3 regions of the Kosakonia sacchari SP1 genome follow, and region 3 is predicted to be linked to each of the others. Evidence: predicted binding sites of a transcription regulator. Region 3 holds the regulator's gene; each other region holds the start of a gene.
The links. The regulator Fur, encoded in region 3, represses iron uptake genes when iron is present. The targets are predictions, from matches to a motif close to ATAATAATGAGAACNACTATCAA.

Region 1 (5,595 bases), 1.4 Mb from region 3:
AGTAACCACTTTTCGACGCTGTTTCGCCGCGAGTTTGACTGGTCACCGCGTGATATCCGCCAGGGGCGCGACACGCTGCTTCAGTAACGAGAAGGCTATCACCGATTTTTTGCCGGGCTTCCGTTAATAATGTCAGGTTGTTCACGGCAGAGGTGGCGTTGTGGCTGGTCAGTTAATTCTTCGTAAAGCAGACTTTTTCCCGCGCGCCGGACAGGCGGTCGCGGTGGCCGATCGCTACCCGCAAAATGTTTTTGCCGAACATACCCATGAGTTCTGCGAACTGGTGATGGTGTGGCGCGGCAATGGTTTGCACGTGCTTAATGGCCGCCCTTACCGCATTACGCGCGGCGATCTGTTTTATATTCGCGCCGAAGATTGCCACTCTTACGCCTCGGTTAATGACCTGGTGTTGCAGAACATTATCTACTGTCCGGACCGGCTGACGCTGAACCTCGACTGGGCGGCGCATATTCCGGGGCTTAACGGCGCGCCAGGGAACCCGCACTGGCGTATTGGCAGCAGCGGAATGGCGCAGGCGCGGCAGGTGATTACGCAACTGGAACATGAGAGCGCGAAGGACGATCCGCTGGCCAATTTGATGGCGGAAACCCTGTTTGCCCAACTGGTGATGACCTTAAAACGGCACCGTTTTGCCACCGATAACCTTGCCGCGACCCATAGCGAAACGCTGCTGGATAAGCTTATTACCGCGCTTTCCGGCAGCCTGAATCGCAGCTTTGTGCTGGAGCGTTTTTGTGAACAGGAACAGTGCAGCGAGCGGGCGCTGCGCCAGCAGTTTCGTACTCAAACCGGGATGACCATCAACCACTATTTGCGTCAGTTGCGCATTTGCCACGCGCAATTTTTGTTGCAGCACTCCGAGCAGATGATCAGCGAAATCGCCATGCAGTGTGGCTTTGAGGACAGTAATTACTTTTCGGTGGTGTTTAGCCGCGAGGTAGGGATGACGCCAGGTCAGTGGCGTCATCGTAGCCGGGTTGCTGCCTGATTAGCTCGCCATGCCGAGGCCGACGATATTGGCGGCGACAATGATTACCACACAACCGAGACTCAGCACACTTACCGGTTGTCGTCCGGCGTTCTTCCACTCTTTGAGCACCAGCCCAACCAGCCCGCCGCACAGCACATAGAAGCTCATATGCAGCATCCAACTAATGTAGTCATACTGCCCCGGAATACGCGCATGGCCCCAGGCGTAGAAGAAGAATTGCAGATACCACATCAGGCCGCCCAGCGCGGAAAGCAGGATATTGCTGATGATCAGCCCTTTTGCCAGCGAGAAGTCGGCTTTTAGCGACAGGTTTTTTACTTTTGCCAGGCGGATAAAACAGAAACTCAGGTTGACCAGCGCACCGCCGCCCATGATCACCACATAACTTGGCAGCGCAGTGTAGAGCGGGTCGATACCCAGTGCGGCAGCGGCTTCGTGCATTGGTTTGGCGGCATTCATCGCAAAGGACATCCCGGCAGAGAACACGCCGCACATTACCGCCAGCGCTAACCCTTTTCTCAGGTTGAACTCTTCGGCTTTGATGCCCATTTTGCGCTCTTTCAACTGACCGGCGCGGGTGACAATGCCAACGCCAATCAACGCTACCAGCACACCCAGCAGCGTCATCCGCCCGCCTTCGGTGTTGATCAGCACATCGAAGTGACCGTTGAGGATCGGCGTCATCAACGTACCGACAATCAGCGTAATGCCAATGGCGATACCAATGCCCATCGACATGCCTAAGTAGCGCATGGTCAGGCCATAGTTGATGTTACCGATGCCCCACATTGCGCCGAAAAGAAACACCGGCAGCAGAGTTGAAGCGCTAAACGAACTGAAATAAGCCCAAAAATCAGGCAATAACAGCGCGCTGATAGTCCAGGGAAGGATCAACCAGGAGACGATGCCGCCGATTGACCACATGGTTTCCCAGGACCAACTTCTTACCTTTTTAAACGGGGCATAGAAACAGGCTGCACTGGCTGCACCTATCAAATGCCAAAAAATACCCATCGTAATCGCGTTACTCATTTCACAATCCTCTTTGTTTTTATCGCCGGGATACGAGCAGCCGACCTGATGAGTGTAAAAATCGGTCAGAGGATTAACCTTGAGGCGTTTGCCGCGTTGCGTTGCAGGCTGGCAATGAGCGCATGATGAGGGTGAGCGGCTTCACAAATTCAATAACATAACCAAAAGTTATAACCTTATTAAAACTACGGCATTGATAAACATTTTCAATATCATTTAATTAACTATAATGAACCAACTGCTTACGCGGCGTTAACACAATAGCCGCTTACCCTTAATGGAGATGAATATGAGCTATACACTGCCCGCTCTGCCGTATGCATACGATGCCCTCGAACCGCATTTCGACAAGCAGACGATGGAAATCCATCACACTAAACATCACCAGACCTACGTGAACAACGCAAACGCCGCGCTGGAAAGCCTGCCGGAGTTCGCGAGCCTGCCGGTTGAAGAGCTGATCACCAAACTGGACCAGCTGCCAGCAGACAAAAAAACCGTACTGCGTAACAACGCAGGCGGTCACGCTAACCACAGCCTGTTCTGGAAAGGCCTGAAAAAAGGCACTACCCTGCAGGGCGATCTGAAAGCCGCTATCGAGCGTGATTTCGGTTCCGTGGACAATTTCAAAGCTGAATTCGAAAAAGCAGCGGCAACTCGCTTTGGTTCCGGCTGGGCATGGCTGGTACTGAAAGGTGACAAACTGGCTGTGGTTTCTACCGCAAACCAGGATTCCCCGCTGATGGGTGAAGCGATCTCTGGCGCGTCTGGCTTCCCGATCGTGGGCCTGGATGTGTGGGAACACGCTTACTACCTGAAATTCCAGAACCGCCGTCCGGACTACATCAAAGAGTTCTGGAACGTGGTGAACTGGGACGAAGCTGCTGCACGTTTCGCTGCGAAAAAATAAGCCGCTTTCGTCACGCATTAGCGCGTGAGTCGAAACCCCGCCAGGCATTGCCGGCGGGGTTTTTTTATTCCTTTTGTCTGCCATAAACCAAAAGGAACGATGATCCTAAAATAATGAAATAATGTTTTGTTATGGTTGTTTGATCACTTTTCTCGCATTAATCCGGGTCTACGCTCTCTTCATCCGCGCGGCTGTTGTTCCGTTTAACCGGAGTGCCAGCGCCATAAAAATCGAACGGTTTTTACAGGTGAAGATATGCAAATCAAGCGTGCAATAGAAAAAATCCCTGGCGGGATGATGCTGGTTCCATTGTTCATCGGTGCCTTGTGCCACACTTTTGCGCCCGGCGCAGGGAAGTATTTCGGTTCGTTCACCAACGGTATGATTACCGGCACCGTGCCGATCCTGGCGGTGTGGTTTTTTTGCATGGGCGCGTCGATCAAACTGAGCGCGACCGGTACGGTGCTGCGTAAATCCGGCACGCTGGTGGTGACGAAAATCGTGGTCGCCTGGGTCGTGGCGGCTGTCGCGTCGCGGTTGATTCCGGAACACGGCGTGGAAGCGGGTTTTTTTGCCGGACTATCGACACTGGCGCTGGTAGCATCGATGGATATGACCAACGGCGGGTTGTATGCCTCCATCATGCAGCAGTACGGCACTAAGGAGGAGGCCGGGGCATTTGTGCTGATGTCGCTGGAATCCGGTCCATTGATGACGATGATTATTCTCGGCACTGCCGGGATTGCTTCTCTTGAACCGCATGTGTTTGTCGGCGCGGTGCTGCCATTCCTCGTGGGGTTCGCGCTGGGTAATCTCGACCCGGAACTGCGCGAGTTCTTCAGCAAGGCAGTGCAAACACTGATTCCGTTCTTCGCCTTCGCGCTTGGCAACACCATCGATTTAAGTGTGATTGCACAAACCGGGCTGCTGGGGATTTTGCTGGGTGTCGCGGTGATTGTGATTACCGGGATCCCGCTGATAATTGCCGATAAACTGATTGGCGGCGGTGACGGCACTGCGGGCCTGGCAGCCTCCAGTTCGGCTGGTGCTGCGGTGGCAACGCCGGTGCTGATTGCTGAAATGGTGCCGGACTTCAAAGCGATGGCGCCAGCCGCGACCGCGCTGGTGGCGACTTCGGTGATCGTTACCTCGATCCTGGTGCCGATTCTAACTTCCGTTTGGTCACGAAAAGTGAAAGGGGCGGAAGCGGAAATGTCGATACGAAACACCGTGAAATAACGGAATGAAGCCGACCTTTACAGGCCGGCTTTTGCATTAGCGGATAGCAAAAACAGTGTCGATAATATTGCACTGATCTTCATTGAGGGCGCCACCGAAGTTACGGGCGACGGGTGTACAGTAGCCAAATTTGCGCGATACCACGGTTTTGATGGTAGTAACAAAATCGTCGCCGATGCTGTAGATGGCCATAAATTTGCCGATCTCTTGCTGCACCTGATGCAGCGTTGCCACATCACCTTGCCGCCACGCTTCCCGCGCTTTTACGAACAGCTCCGGCATCACGTTGTTTAAGCCTGAAATCACTCCTGCGCCGCCCGCCAGCAGGTTGGGAATGAAATATTCGTCGTAGCCGCACAGCACGGCGAAATCATCGCGCACGTTCTTGGTTGCCAGAATCATATTGCGGGTGTGCGACTGGCAATCCACGGTGTCTTTAATGCCAGCAAAATCGGGGAATTCGGCGGCCAGCGTCGCCACCAACTCGGGGGTTAAATCGCAGCCGGTTCGCGCCGGGAAGTTATAGGCAAACCATTTGCCGCTGATCGCTTTGCCCAGCGCGCGGAAGTAGCTTAAAAGCTGGTTGCTGGTTTGCCCATAGTAATAAGGCGGCAGCACCATCACGGCTTCATAGCCGGTGCGGTAGGCTTCATCGGCCATCCACAGAATGTCGTTAAAACAGGTGGAAGAGACGTTAGCCACCATCGAAATGGGCGACATAGCGCGCGCTTCACGAATCAGCATTACGCGTTCGTCCAGTGAGAAAGAGGCGAATTCGCCAATGCTACCCATCAGCAATACCACGTCGATTTTCGCCGCCGTCAGGCGGGTAATATGCTGCTTTAATCCATTGAGATCGATGTTGCCTTCACTGTCCATCGGCGTGATGGAAGGACACCAGACGCCGGAAAAGGGGATTGTTTGCGTCACGTCACTGCCTCCTCGATTAATGAAATCATGTTTCAAAAGCGTAAGGTAAGTGATAGCACGGCACAGAGGCGCACATGTGCATGAATGTCTCATTTTTGCAGGTTTGGTCTGCGAACAATTGTGGTGTAATACCGTGATGAACGAAGCCTGTTGGAGGGAATATGCAACATCCGGTTGACGTATTTGTAGGAAAAATAAGGGATTATCAGGGCAGCCGACCGAGCGCCATCGCAAAATTGCAGGTTGAAGGCGAACTCATGCTCACCGAAACCGGCATTGCCGGAGACGAGCAGGCGGAAAAGAGTTACCACGGTGGGACGGATCGTGCGTTGTGCCACTACCCGCGAGAACACTATGCACACTGGGCGCAGATGTTTCCGCAGCAGGCGGCATTATTTTGTGCCCCGGCGTTTGGCGAAAACCTTTCCACCAGCGGCCTGACAGAGAAAAATGTCTTTATCGGCGATATCTT
Region 2 (5,595 bases), 410 kb from region 3:
GCGCTGATAAACGCCTGGTATTGATAAAACCGGAAGGGGGAGCAATGCTGCTCCCCTTTTCGCAGGTTACTTCACGCCGCCATTTGCAGACAGGCTTGTGCGCAAGCCCGGCAACGTTTAGCGCACTGCTGGCAGTGTTGATGTTGATGCCTGCTGCACTCTTCCGCGCAGGCTTTGCACACATCGACGCAAATCCGGCAGAGCGAGGGTAAATGCACACTTTCCAGCGCCATAAATTGACCGGCAAGCCGACACAGGGCGGCACATTGTACGTCCAGCTTGATGCATTCACGCATCATGTCGATATTCTCTTCCTGCAGGCAAGAAAGCGCACAGTGTTCACAAGCCGCAGCACATTGATAACAGGCTTCGGCGCATCGTTGGTGTTCTGTATGCATGATTTATCTCCACAATATTTGTGTGTCATAAGATAAGTGTGCACAAAATATTTATCCCTACCATTTTATTTACACATTTCATCACATCATTAATTTTATGAGATGAGTAAAGCTTTAGTAACCCGCTTATAATTATAAAGATTTATTTTTGAATGCAACATATGTGTTTAAATATTTCTATCAGGGTTTTTATTTTTAGATTGATATATTTTGCGGCGATCAATTGACTAATTGGTATAAATAGCCAGACTTAAGGTTTCAACGCGATCGATATGGATTATTAACCGTATCGATTATATCTAAAACGAGATGTGGAGATATAACATGGCCGAACATAGAGGCGGTTCCGGTAATTTCGCAGAAGATCGCGAGAAAGCTTCCGAAGCGGGGCGTAAAGGTGGCCAGCACAGCGGCGGCAATTTTAAAAATGACCCCGAACGTGCATCCGAAGCCGGTAAAAAAGGTGGTAAAAATAGCCACGGTGGCGCTCAGAAATAGCCGTTTCGCTAGTTGTTTTTATTATCTGTAAAGTTCGGAACGGCAGCGGGCCGGAAACGGCTGGTTTATTTTTTTTACGGATAAATTTAATGAGGTATGAATGAATAAAAATGATGACGAGGAAGGTGAGAGAATTACCACCAGACCTGAACACCTGGCGCGAAGTTTGCCTGCTAATTTACTTGAATATTTTCATCATCCCTGCGAAATAATCACTATTAATTTTACCGAAGCAGTTGGTTTACATCTTCCCCCTTATAAGAAACGTCTCGTGCACAAAATGGCCAATCGCAAACAACCCCAAAAGAAAATAATCAGTAAACCCTTTTCACTTCTCTATCGGCGTTGTGCTTCTTAAACGGAGTGAACTATCCGTTTAATGTTGTTCCGCTAAAAGCAGCGTGGAGCCTTCAGCCATTCGTCATTACGAACACGAGCAGAACACTCTTCAGCGCATTGAAAATGCATAAAAAACAACCTTCAGGCCCAGCAAACTCGCGTTGCGCCTGAAGGCGTGCAATTGCATCTTTGTTACTAACAATAAGCGTGCTAATTATTAACGAATTTCAACAAGAAAAGCGCTATAAAACAGCGAGTTATGATGAAATAAACCGATCTTTTCGAATGAATTTTTTTATCGTTAACACATTGATGTTATTGATGATTTGTCTAAATTTCATCCATCCCAGGAGTTTCAACAAAACAGTATCGTAGCGGCAACCGCGCTTGATGGGCTGTTTTTTCGCCTGCCGCTTGGCCTCTATGGCGGCGGAGGATCTATAGTGAGTGAACTGAAGGCGACAAGAGGAGGTTTTGTGCTCTGTATTGAAAAAGATGATCCTCGTGAAGCGCCGGAATCGGGTGATAAAAAACCCCAGCCGGTGAAGAAATAAATAAAAAGGTCGCTACGGCGGCCTTTTTATCGATTATTCAGTCCGTTAACAGAAAAACCAGTAAGCAACTCGCGTGTATCTTCGCGGCCAGGTTGCTTTATCGAACGCAAATTGACGCCTGCTGGTTGGTTTTACTGCTTATCAATGCCGCTGAAGCGCGCATCTGTCGTTACGCACCGCAAGCCATGCGGGCGCAGAGAGTTACTCAGCTTTCTTTTCCACATGCCCGAGCGGTTTTTCCGGAAAGCAGTAGTCGCGCACGCGGCGCTTTAACTCTGCCGCATCAGGGAAACCGCCATCCAGCTTGCGATCCCAAATCACGTTGCCATCAACATCGATGACAAAAATCCCGCCAGTGCCCGGTATCAGCGTGACGGAACCGAGATCCGCACTAAACGTGTGCAACAATTCTTGCGCCATCCAGGTGGCGCGCAACATCCAGTTGCATTGTGAGCAGTAGTGCAAAGTGATGGTCGGTTTATTCATTGTTACTGTCTCCTGGCGCGAATGATAAAGGGAGCATAAAACTCATACCGCTGAAAATTGGACGGTAAAACAAATTTATTGCAAATGATAACTGTTATCATTATCTTCGGTGTCGATAACATAACAATAACCTGCAACTCTTTTGCGCTGACTGCAATCTTCCGCGGTCTCCTGGAAGTCATACGTGAGCCTGATACTAATAAATTCTAAGGCTTACAAGACAATATGTGTAAATCGCACCTTTCCCTGCAGCGCTTTAACAAGCGTGTGCTGGTCACTTCATTACTCGCAGCGTTGTATCAACCCTCCGCATTTGCGGTGGATAACGACACCTCATCGACAGCTTCCAGTGGCGCTCAGCAAGATAACGCTGAGGAGATGCTCGTCACCGCACCAGCACCGACATTAAAAGTCGGCAGTTCGCATTCCCTCAGTGCTCAGGATCTGCAAAACAAAGGCGCGAAAGATTTTGGCTCCATTATGCGTTATGAACCGCTCATCAGCGCCACGGGCGCAAGCGGCGGTTCCGGAAACGGCAAAAGCGGCTTCGATCGCGGCGGGTACACTGGCTACAACATTCGCGGCCTGGAAAGTAACCGCGTCGGCATCGATGTTGACGGCATTCCGCAGCCGGACGCCACCGGGCGCAGCTACGTAAGCCGTGCAGGCCTTAACACCTTTGGCATTGGCCGCGATTATATCGATCCGTATATGTACGGCAGCGTTGATATCCAGTCCGGCGCGACCCGTACCGAGCAAGCTAACACCTCCATTGGTGGCAAGGTCTCTTTCCGCCCGAAATCGGCGGATGATTACCTGCGCCCTGGCAAAGAGACCTACTTTGGTTACCAGAGCGATTATGACTCCGCCGATCGCAGCTGGCACAACGGCGTGACGGGAGCCGCAGGGGACGAAACCCTGCGCGGCATCATGGTCTATAGCCGTCGCGATGGTCAGCAAACCCGCAATAACAGCGGTACGGTTGACACCTATCCAGCGAACTGGCACTCAGATGCGATGATGGCTTCCGGCATCTGGCAACCGAATGACGCGCATAAATTCACCGGTACGCTGGATTACTACCACAAAACCAACCACACCCACTACGATGCGTGGAACAACGCCGGCAGCGCCATCCTTGGCGACGCACAGCAAACCAGCCAGACGCGCCGCTGGGGCGTGAGTCTGAAAGATGACTGGACGCCGATTAACGACTGGCTGGACAGCATGTCCAGCAAAGTCTATTACCAGCACACCGAAGCGCATGACCGCACTTATATGCCGGACAGTGTCACGGCGACCATGGAAACGGTCTACTCCAATTACGACACCGATACCTGGGGCATTCAGAATGCGCTGGCGAAAACATTCGGACGTCACGATCTGAGCGCCGGTTTTAACGCCAGCACCAGTAAAACCGAGCGTCCGTTTAACCAGTCACCGGTCCCGAGCGACTTTAGCGAGATCATGCAGCCGGAAGCCGATAGCCGCAGCTACACGTTAGGCGCATTTCTGCAGGATCAGCTTAATTTCACTGCCGATGGCCACCACTTCGCCATCATTCCCGGCGTGCGCGTGGTTCATCAGTCGACAAAACCGGAAAACCTCTCCAGCCTGACCGCCAATAGCAGCGTGCTGGACGAAGCCGATGTGTCCTCCCTGTACGGTAAAAATTCCGACACACAACTGCTGCCATCGCTGACCTTCCAGTACGACTTCACGCCGCGTCTGATGACATACCTGCAATACAAACGCGGCGCGCAGTTCCCCAACGCCAGCCAGTTGTATGGCTCCTGGAACCTGGGTTCCAGCTATGCAGGGCGCGGGCAATATGCGCTTATCGGGAATACGGATTTGGATACCGAAACCAGCGATAACCTTGAGTGGGGCATGAAAGGCGAGGTGACCGAGGGCGTAACGCTGCGCACGGCGCTGTTCTACAACAGTTATAAAAACTTTATCGCCTATACCCGTTACACCCGCTCCGGTAACCCGGATAAATTCACCAACGTGCCATCTAACATCTACACCACCTATCAGGCGGAAAACCGCGATAAAGCTTTTATCTATGGCGGCGAAATTAGCGCGAAATTTAACTTTGGCACCTGGTTTGAACAGGTCGATGGTCTGAGCGCCACGCTGGCATATGGCTACAGCGAAGGGAAAGCGAAATCGCGCTATCTGGGCGACAAATACATCGATCTTGATAGCGTCGCGCCAATGAAAGCGATTGTCGGCGTTGCCTGGGATGACCCGGCGAAACGCTACGGTACGGCGCTGACTGCCACCTTCGTCAAAGGTAAGCAAGCCACTGCTACCAACCGTCAAACCTACAGTAATACTGGCGGGGCACTGGGCGAATCCGGCACGGAATATATGCGGGTGCCGGGCTATGGATTGCTCGACTGGACGGCGTACTGGCAAGTGGCGAAAAACATCAAAATTAACGGCGGCGTTTACAACATCACCGATCGTAAATATTGGGATTACCTGAACAGCCGTAACCAGGAAGAGACCACCAACCAGAATGCGTATGACAAAGCGCTGGCGGTAATGCCGGGGCGGACATGGCAACTGGGCGTCAATGTTGATTTCTAAGGTGATTCCATTTCACGTTGCTCGTTTGCCGGCGCTACAGCGTTGCCGCCGCGATGCAACGCGAATGATTTCTTTGCACATCAGTAGGTAATTTCCATCCCCGGTATCGCTGCCGGGGATTAAACAGTTAAGGAAGTGAACAATATGCCTGCAACATCACGTGATTTCACCGCCATCTGGCAGCAGTATCAGGCCATTAAAGCGCAACAGCCCACAAAATACGCCCGCGACATCGCGACCGAAATGGCGATAAGCGAAGCCGAATTAACCTGCGCCCGTGTCGGCCATGACGCCGTGCGTCTGCAAGGGGAAATGCGCAACATCCTCGCCGCGCTGGAGGCGGTCGGTGACACGAAATGCATTTGTCGCAACGACTACGCGGTGCATGAGCAGATTGGCCGCTTCACTAACCTGCATATCAGCGAACGCGCCGGGCTGGTGCTTAACCCGCGCGCGCTCGATCTGCGTTTGTTTATCAGCCAGTGGGCCAGCGCCTTTCATTTGCATGAACAGAGCCCGCGCGGCGAGCGTCAGAGCATTCAATTTTTCGATCGGCAAGGCGTTGCGATATTGAAGGTCTACCTGACGGAACACACCGATATTGCCGAATGGAACGGTGTTATCGCCCGATTTACCGCGCCGGAGAACCCACCGTTAACGCTCACTGAAGCTAATGGCGAAAAATACGCAGAACACGCAGACGGCGCCGCGCTGGACAGCGA
Region 3 (5,595 bases):
GACGTTGATCAAATCGCCCTGTTGTGCAGGTTGCCCCGCACGCGGATGGTTAGCCATTGCCTGGTCCTTTCAATGCAAGGATTAAATTGTGCCGCAAACTTTTTCAATCAATTCCGCGGGGAACTGCATTGATTGCATGATGTGCTCGATCATGCTGCATTTACGACCCGTATTGGTGTTGGTGATGACCCAGTAAGGGGTGTCCGGCACCTGTTTCGGCTTGGTTTGATTGCCGTTTTGCAAAAGCGTTTGCTCGTTCGCGGCAAAGTATACGCGGGTGCGCCCATGCAGAGACTCGGTGGATTCCGTAAACCCTTTTTCATCCAGTAAGTAGAGTGTAGACAGCACCAGCAGGAAACGATTCACCGCCTTTTTCTGCTCGGCGTATTCATCAGACAGAAGCAGCTCGCGCACGGCACGGACTTTGTCTTTGGCGGTGTTTGTCGGTTTAACCCCTTCAACGGTGCTGACAGTACGCGTCTCTTTTACTGGCGCGAGGGAAGCGGCAGGCTGTGATGATTGAGGAACGGCGGAAAATTTTAACATGCGCCGTAAAATGTCGGATGCGCTCTCGCCAATGTGCTTCGTGTGGCTGGCAATATAACTGTAGAGCTCATCATCAACTTCGATCGTTTTCATCTTAATCCAGTGCGATATCTTATCTGAATACAAGTGTTGGGATTATAAAGTGAAATCTCAACAGCGGATAGCGTCAAACCAGGATGGCGGCAAAAGTAAGAGTAATTCTTAACCTTGCGGCCGGGCGGCAGAATGTTCAACATAATAACCTAACCCGAATCAGTGAAAAAAAGAACTTTGCCATGAAATTGAATACGCGCGCGCAAACTGCGCAACATCCGCACAACAATTCTCCGATCGTCCTTGTTCACGGTCTTTTCGGTAGCCTTGATAATCTTGGAGTGCTCGCCCGTGAACTGGTTCAGGATCATGACGTGTTGCAAGTGGATATGCGTAACCACGGCCTTTCAGACCGCTCTTCAGAAATGAACTACCCGGCCATGGCGCAGGATCTGCTGGATACGTTGAACGCTCATCAGTTCGACAAAGCGACCTTTATTGGTCACTCCATGGGCGGTAAAGCCGTGATGGCGTTAACAGCGCTCGCGCCAGAGCGTATTGATCAACTGGTGGCGATTGATATTGCGCCTGTGGATTACCAGGTGCGCCGCCATGACGAAATTTTTGCCGCCATCAACGCGGTCAGTGATGCAGAAGCATCCACTCGCCAGCAAGCTGCAACCCTGATGCGTGAACATATAAATGAAGAAGGTGTCATTCAGTTCCTGCTGAAATCCTTTGTCGACGGTACGTGGCGTTTCAACGTGCCGGTGTTATGGGAGCAATACCCGCATATTGTCGGCTGGGAAACGGTTCCGGCCTGGAACAAACCGGCTCTGTTTGTTCGCGGTGGAAATTCCCCTTACGTCACTGAAGCCTACCGTGACACGCTGCTGGCGCAGTTCCCACAAGCGCGAGCGCATGTGATTGCCGGTGCCGGCCATTGGGTTCATGCCGAGAAACCCGACGCGGTTTTGCGTGCTATTCGTCGCTATCTCGCTGAAAAGACAAATTGATTAAAAAGGCGGCGACTGGTCGTTTCAACGCGCCCGGTCGTTGGCGTGTCCGTTGTGCTGATGTATGATGGCGCGCTATTCAGCCCGGGCGCGCCGCCCGATTGCTTGTTTTTCCCGTAGTATGCTTAGACCATGGCTAAAGAACAAACGGACCGTACGACACTAGATCTGTTCGCGAATGAGCGTCGCCCGGGACGGCCGAAGACAAACCCGCTCTCGCGCGATGAACAATTGCGCATCAACAAACGCAATCAGCTAAAACGCGATAAAGTTCGTGGGCTTAAGCGTGTCGAATTAAAACTCAACGTGGAAGCCGTCGATGCGTTAAACGAGCTGGCGGAAGCGCGTGATATGAGCCGCAGCGAGCTTATCGAAGAGATGCTGCTGGCGCAGCTGAAGGCATTGCGCGGCTAGCGAATCCTCCGAAACATCATCGAAATAACACTTTCATGTGTCATACAGTGCAGTCCGACGCGATAGCAGTTTCCGCGTGCTTCCCTGTTCTGCTATGATTGCCCTTATCTGTAGGCGTAGCGCCACCACCATACTCATTAAGTTTCAAGAGGTTATTTTACTCATGGCAATTACAGGCATTTTCTTCGGCAGCGACACCGGCAACACCGAAAACATCGCGAAAATGATTCAGAGTCAGCTTGGTAAAGACGTTGCCGACGTACATGACATTGCCAAGAGCAGCAAAGAAGATATCGAAGGGTATGACATTCTGTTGCTCGGCATTCCTACCTGGTACTATGGTGAAGCGCAGTGCGACTGGGATGACTTTTTCCCGACGCTGGAAGAGATCGACTTTAACGGTAAATTAGTTGCGCTGTTCGGCTGTGGCGACCAGGAAGATTACGCGGAATATTTCTGCGATGCGCTGGGCACCATTCGCGATATCATCGAACCGCGCGGCGCGACCATTGTTGGTCACTGGCCGACTGCGGGCTACCATTTTGAAGCCTCTAAAGGTCTGGCGGACGATGACCACTTCGTTGGCCTGGCGATTGACGAAGACCGTCAACCTGAGCTGACTTCCGAACGCGTTCAAAAATGGGTAAAACAGGTTCGCGAAGAGTTGCACCTGGACGATATCCTTAATGCCTGAGTTTTTTACGGCGTAATCTGTGGATTGCGCCGTATTAATAGATAAAAGCAATGGAAATAATTGCTACAAATTTTTAACTTTTTTATCCATCGCTGTACAATGAGCCCTGCTAAACTGGGTGCCGCCGTAAAGGACTTTGCTGGCGACACCACGTTTTATAAGCTTACTTTACTTGAGGGCTTGCAGTTTTCATCCAGCCATGGCAGTTCTATAATGAGACGCATTACCCCAGGTGCATTCCTTATAACTTCCGCTAAGGAAGTGAATCGTATAGCAACAGGACAGATTCCGCATGACTGACAACAATACCGCATTAAAGAAGGCCGGCCTGAAAGTCACGCTTCCTCGGTTAAAAATCCTTGAAGTGCTTCAGGAACCGGATAACCATCATGTCAGTGCGGAAGATTTATACAAACGACTGATCGACATGGGCGAAGAGATCGGACTGGCAACGGTTTACCGTGTACTGAACCAGTTTGACGACGCCGGGATTGTGACCCGTCATAACTTCGAAGGCGGCAAGTCCGTTTTTGAACTGACTCAGCAACATCACCACGATCACCTGATCTGCCTCGATTGCGGCAAGGTGATTGAATTCAGTGATGACTCCATTGAAGCGCGTCAGCGTGAAATCGCCGCGAAACACGGCATTCGCCTGACTAACCACAGTCTTTACCTTTACGGTCACTGCGCCGAAGGTGACTGCCGCGAAGATGAACACGCGCACGACGCGAAATAACAGCTTTTGAAGCCTAAAAAGCCAACCTGACGGTTGGCTTTTTTTTGCCTGCAATACTGGCAAAAAAGAAAAACCCGGCAAGCTCGCGCCGCCGGGTGTAATCACTGCCTCACATTACGCTTTTACGCTGTCGACACGGCTAAAGCGTTTACCGTCCGGGCTGACGGTTCGCACCTGCACTTCCCCGCTCACTTGCGGACGCGCTTTATCGTCGTAGCGCTGCCAGTTTTTGCCGCCGTCGGTTGAAAACTCAACCACCATGCCTGGGAAGCTGGTATTGGCTTCAAGTTTTCCACCCACCACGCGCGCGCCCGGTACTGGCAGGCGGTAATGAACACCAGCCTTATCCAGTTTCGCCAGTTCGCGATGACCTAACAGGTTCGCAAAGCGTTGCCAGTCACGTTCCAGCGCTTTCACATCTACCAGATGTGTCTCACCGCCTTTGTATTCACGTCCGGCTTTGTAATCCTGCTCCCAGCCCGCGCGATGCCATGCACGTTCAGCCACCGAAACCATACGCGGATAAATCATGTACTCCATCTGGTTATCGGTGCGCACCACCTCGCTCCACAGCTGCGCAGAAAGGCCATACGCGCCCGGCCACGGTTTGTCGGATTTCGCGCTAAACGGGTTGCCATCACGATCGAGCGAGGTTTCCGCGTTCTGCGGCATGTTGTCCGGGGCGAAACTGAAAATCTTACGTTCATCGCTAAAACGCGTACCCCAGTAGTAACCGCTTTCGGCCGGGTTGACCTCATTCGGGAAATCGAGATAAACGTAATCAGGGTTAGAGACCACAACGCGGAAGCCTTTGTTCGCCCAGTCATTCACCGAGTCAAAACCGCCCCAGTAGAGCGTATCCCAGAAGTTAACATTGACATGATCGGTGGCGAACACCGACGCGTCTTTGGCATCTTTCAAACCGTCCTGCCACGCCTGCATCGTGTCAATGCCGTGCGCTTTCACCAGCTTGCTGACCTCAACGCCAAAATAGCTGGAGAGATGTTCCACGTCGGCAACTTTGCCCTCTTTGATCATCGCCTGGCAGGCTTGCGATTTCGCCCACGGCTTATCCTGATTGCTCTGATCAATAATGCCTTTGCCCGCTTCCGGTTTTTTCTGATCCGTATAACCGGCGCCCAGATAGATGTTTTTCGCTTCGTCACCGCCAAAATGCCAGGTATTCAGCGGCAGCCCGGCTTCTTTATGCATCTGCTGGATTTCACCAATCACTTTGTCTACGAAGTTACGCGACGAATCAAGGCACGGATTGAGATAACCAGTGCGGTTATAGAACTGCACACCGGTGGTGTTCGATGTATCAGTGGGATCCAGCAGACGATATTGATTTGCCTCTTTCTCTTTGCCTGCTTTCATCAGGCGATCGTAACGCGCTTCCATCGAGATCACCGCTGCACGCGCATGAGCTGGCATATCGATTTCCGGGATCACTTCGATTTGTCGCGCTTTGGCGTATTTGAGGATTTCGATGTAATCGGCACGGCTGAAGTGACCGCTACCGTTGTTATTACTGTCCGGTCCGGAACCGAGCTGCGGCAACAGGCACGTTTTCTCACTCAGATCATGACAACGCTTACTGCCGATATCGGTCAGTTCCGGCAGGCCGGGGATCTCAATGCGCCAGCCTTCATCATCCGTAAGATGGAAATGGAATTTGTTCAGTTTGTATGCCGACATCTGATCTAACAGGCGCAGTACCGCCGCTTTACTGTGGAAGTTGCGACCAACATCCAGCTGGATGCCGCGATAATCAAAACGCGGTGCATCTTTCGCTTCAAGCGCGGCAATCTTCATCTCGCCCGTAGCAGGAACGAGCGACAGCAGCGATTGCAGACCGTAGAACACGCCCGCTTGATCGTAGCCGGTCACCACGGTTTCTTTCGCGCCAATATGCAGACGGTACGCGCCAGACACCGCCTCATCGCCGCTAAAGGTGTTGCTGGCAATTTCAGTCCGTAGCGGATAATTGCCCTCTTTCACGCCCAGTAATGCAAAACGTGATTTCACCGCATCTTGTGCATCGGCACTCAGCGCGGAGAGATCCAGCTTCACGCCCTTACTCAGGTCGACATCCTGCCCGTGGATGTTAACGTGCTGTGGCGTTGGCACAATCTGGCCACGCAGCGACGCGA

Region 1: sodA (superoxide dismutase [Mn]) is a predicted target of Fur. The motif match lies at 2,238-2,260, and genes of this name have one in related genera.
Region 2: C813_RS41145 (TonB-dependent receptor domain-containing protein) is a predicted target of Fur. The motif match lies at 2,360-2,382, and genes of this name have one in related genera.

The regions. Positions count from the first base shown of each region.
Region 1 is NZ_CP007215.2:4,787,579-4,793,173, reverse strand. Features, by position in the region: gene rhaS (HTH-type transcriptional activator RhaS) at 1-87, shown strand, start outside; gene rhaR (HTH-type transcriptional activator RhaR) at 161-1,009, shown strand; gene rhaT (L-rhamnose/proton symporter RhaT) at 1,010-2,044, opposite strand; gene sodA (superoxide dismutase [Mn]) at 2,334-2,954, shown strand; gene kdgT (2-keto-3-deoxygluconate transporter) at 3,210-4,193, shown strand; gene C813_RS45590 (dihydrodipicolinate synthase family protein) at 4,230-5,072, opposite strand; partial or broken gene yiiM (6-hydroxyaminopurine reductase) at 5,285-5,595, shown strand, end outside.
Region 2 is NZ_CP007215.2:3,824,786-3,830,380, reverse strand. Features, by position in the region: gene crcB (fluoride efflux transporter CrcB) at 1-24, shown strand, start outside; gene C813_RS46555 (four-helix bundle copper-binding protein) at 72-398, opposite strand; gene C813_RS41160 (con-10 family general stress protein) at 723-896, shown strand; gene C813_RS47220 (hypothetical protein) at 997-1,254, shown strand; gene C813_RS41155 (SelT/SelW/SelH family protein) at 1,991-2,275, opposite strand; gene C813_RS41145 (TonB-dependent receptor domain-containing protein) at 2,501-4,873, shown strand; gene C813_RS41140 (hemin-degrading factor) at 5,018-5,595, shown strand, end outside.
Region 3 is NZ_CP007215.2:3,415,516-3,421,110, forward strand. Features, by position in the region: gene pgm (phosphoglucomutase (alpha-D-glucose-1,6-bisphosphate-dependent)) at 1-57, opposite strand, end outside; gene seqA (replication initiation negative regulator SeqA) at 82-639, opposite strand; gene ybfF (esterase) at 822-1,595, shown strand; gene ybfE (LexA regulated protein) at 1,728-2,009, shown strand; gene fldA (flavodoxin FldA) at 2,173-2,703, shown strand; gene fur (ferric iron uptake transcriptional regulator) at 2,996-3,442, shown strand; gene C813_RS39205 (beta-N-acetylhexosaminidase) at 3,557-5,595, opposite strand, start outside.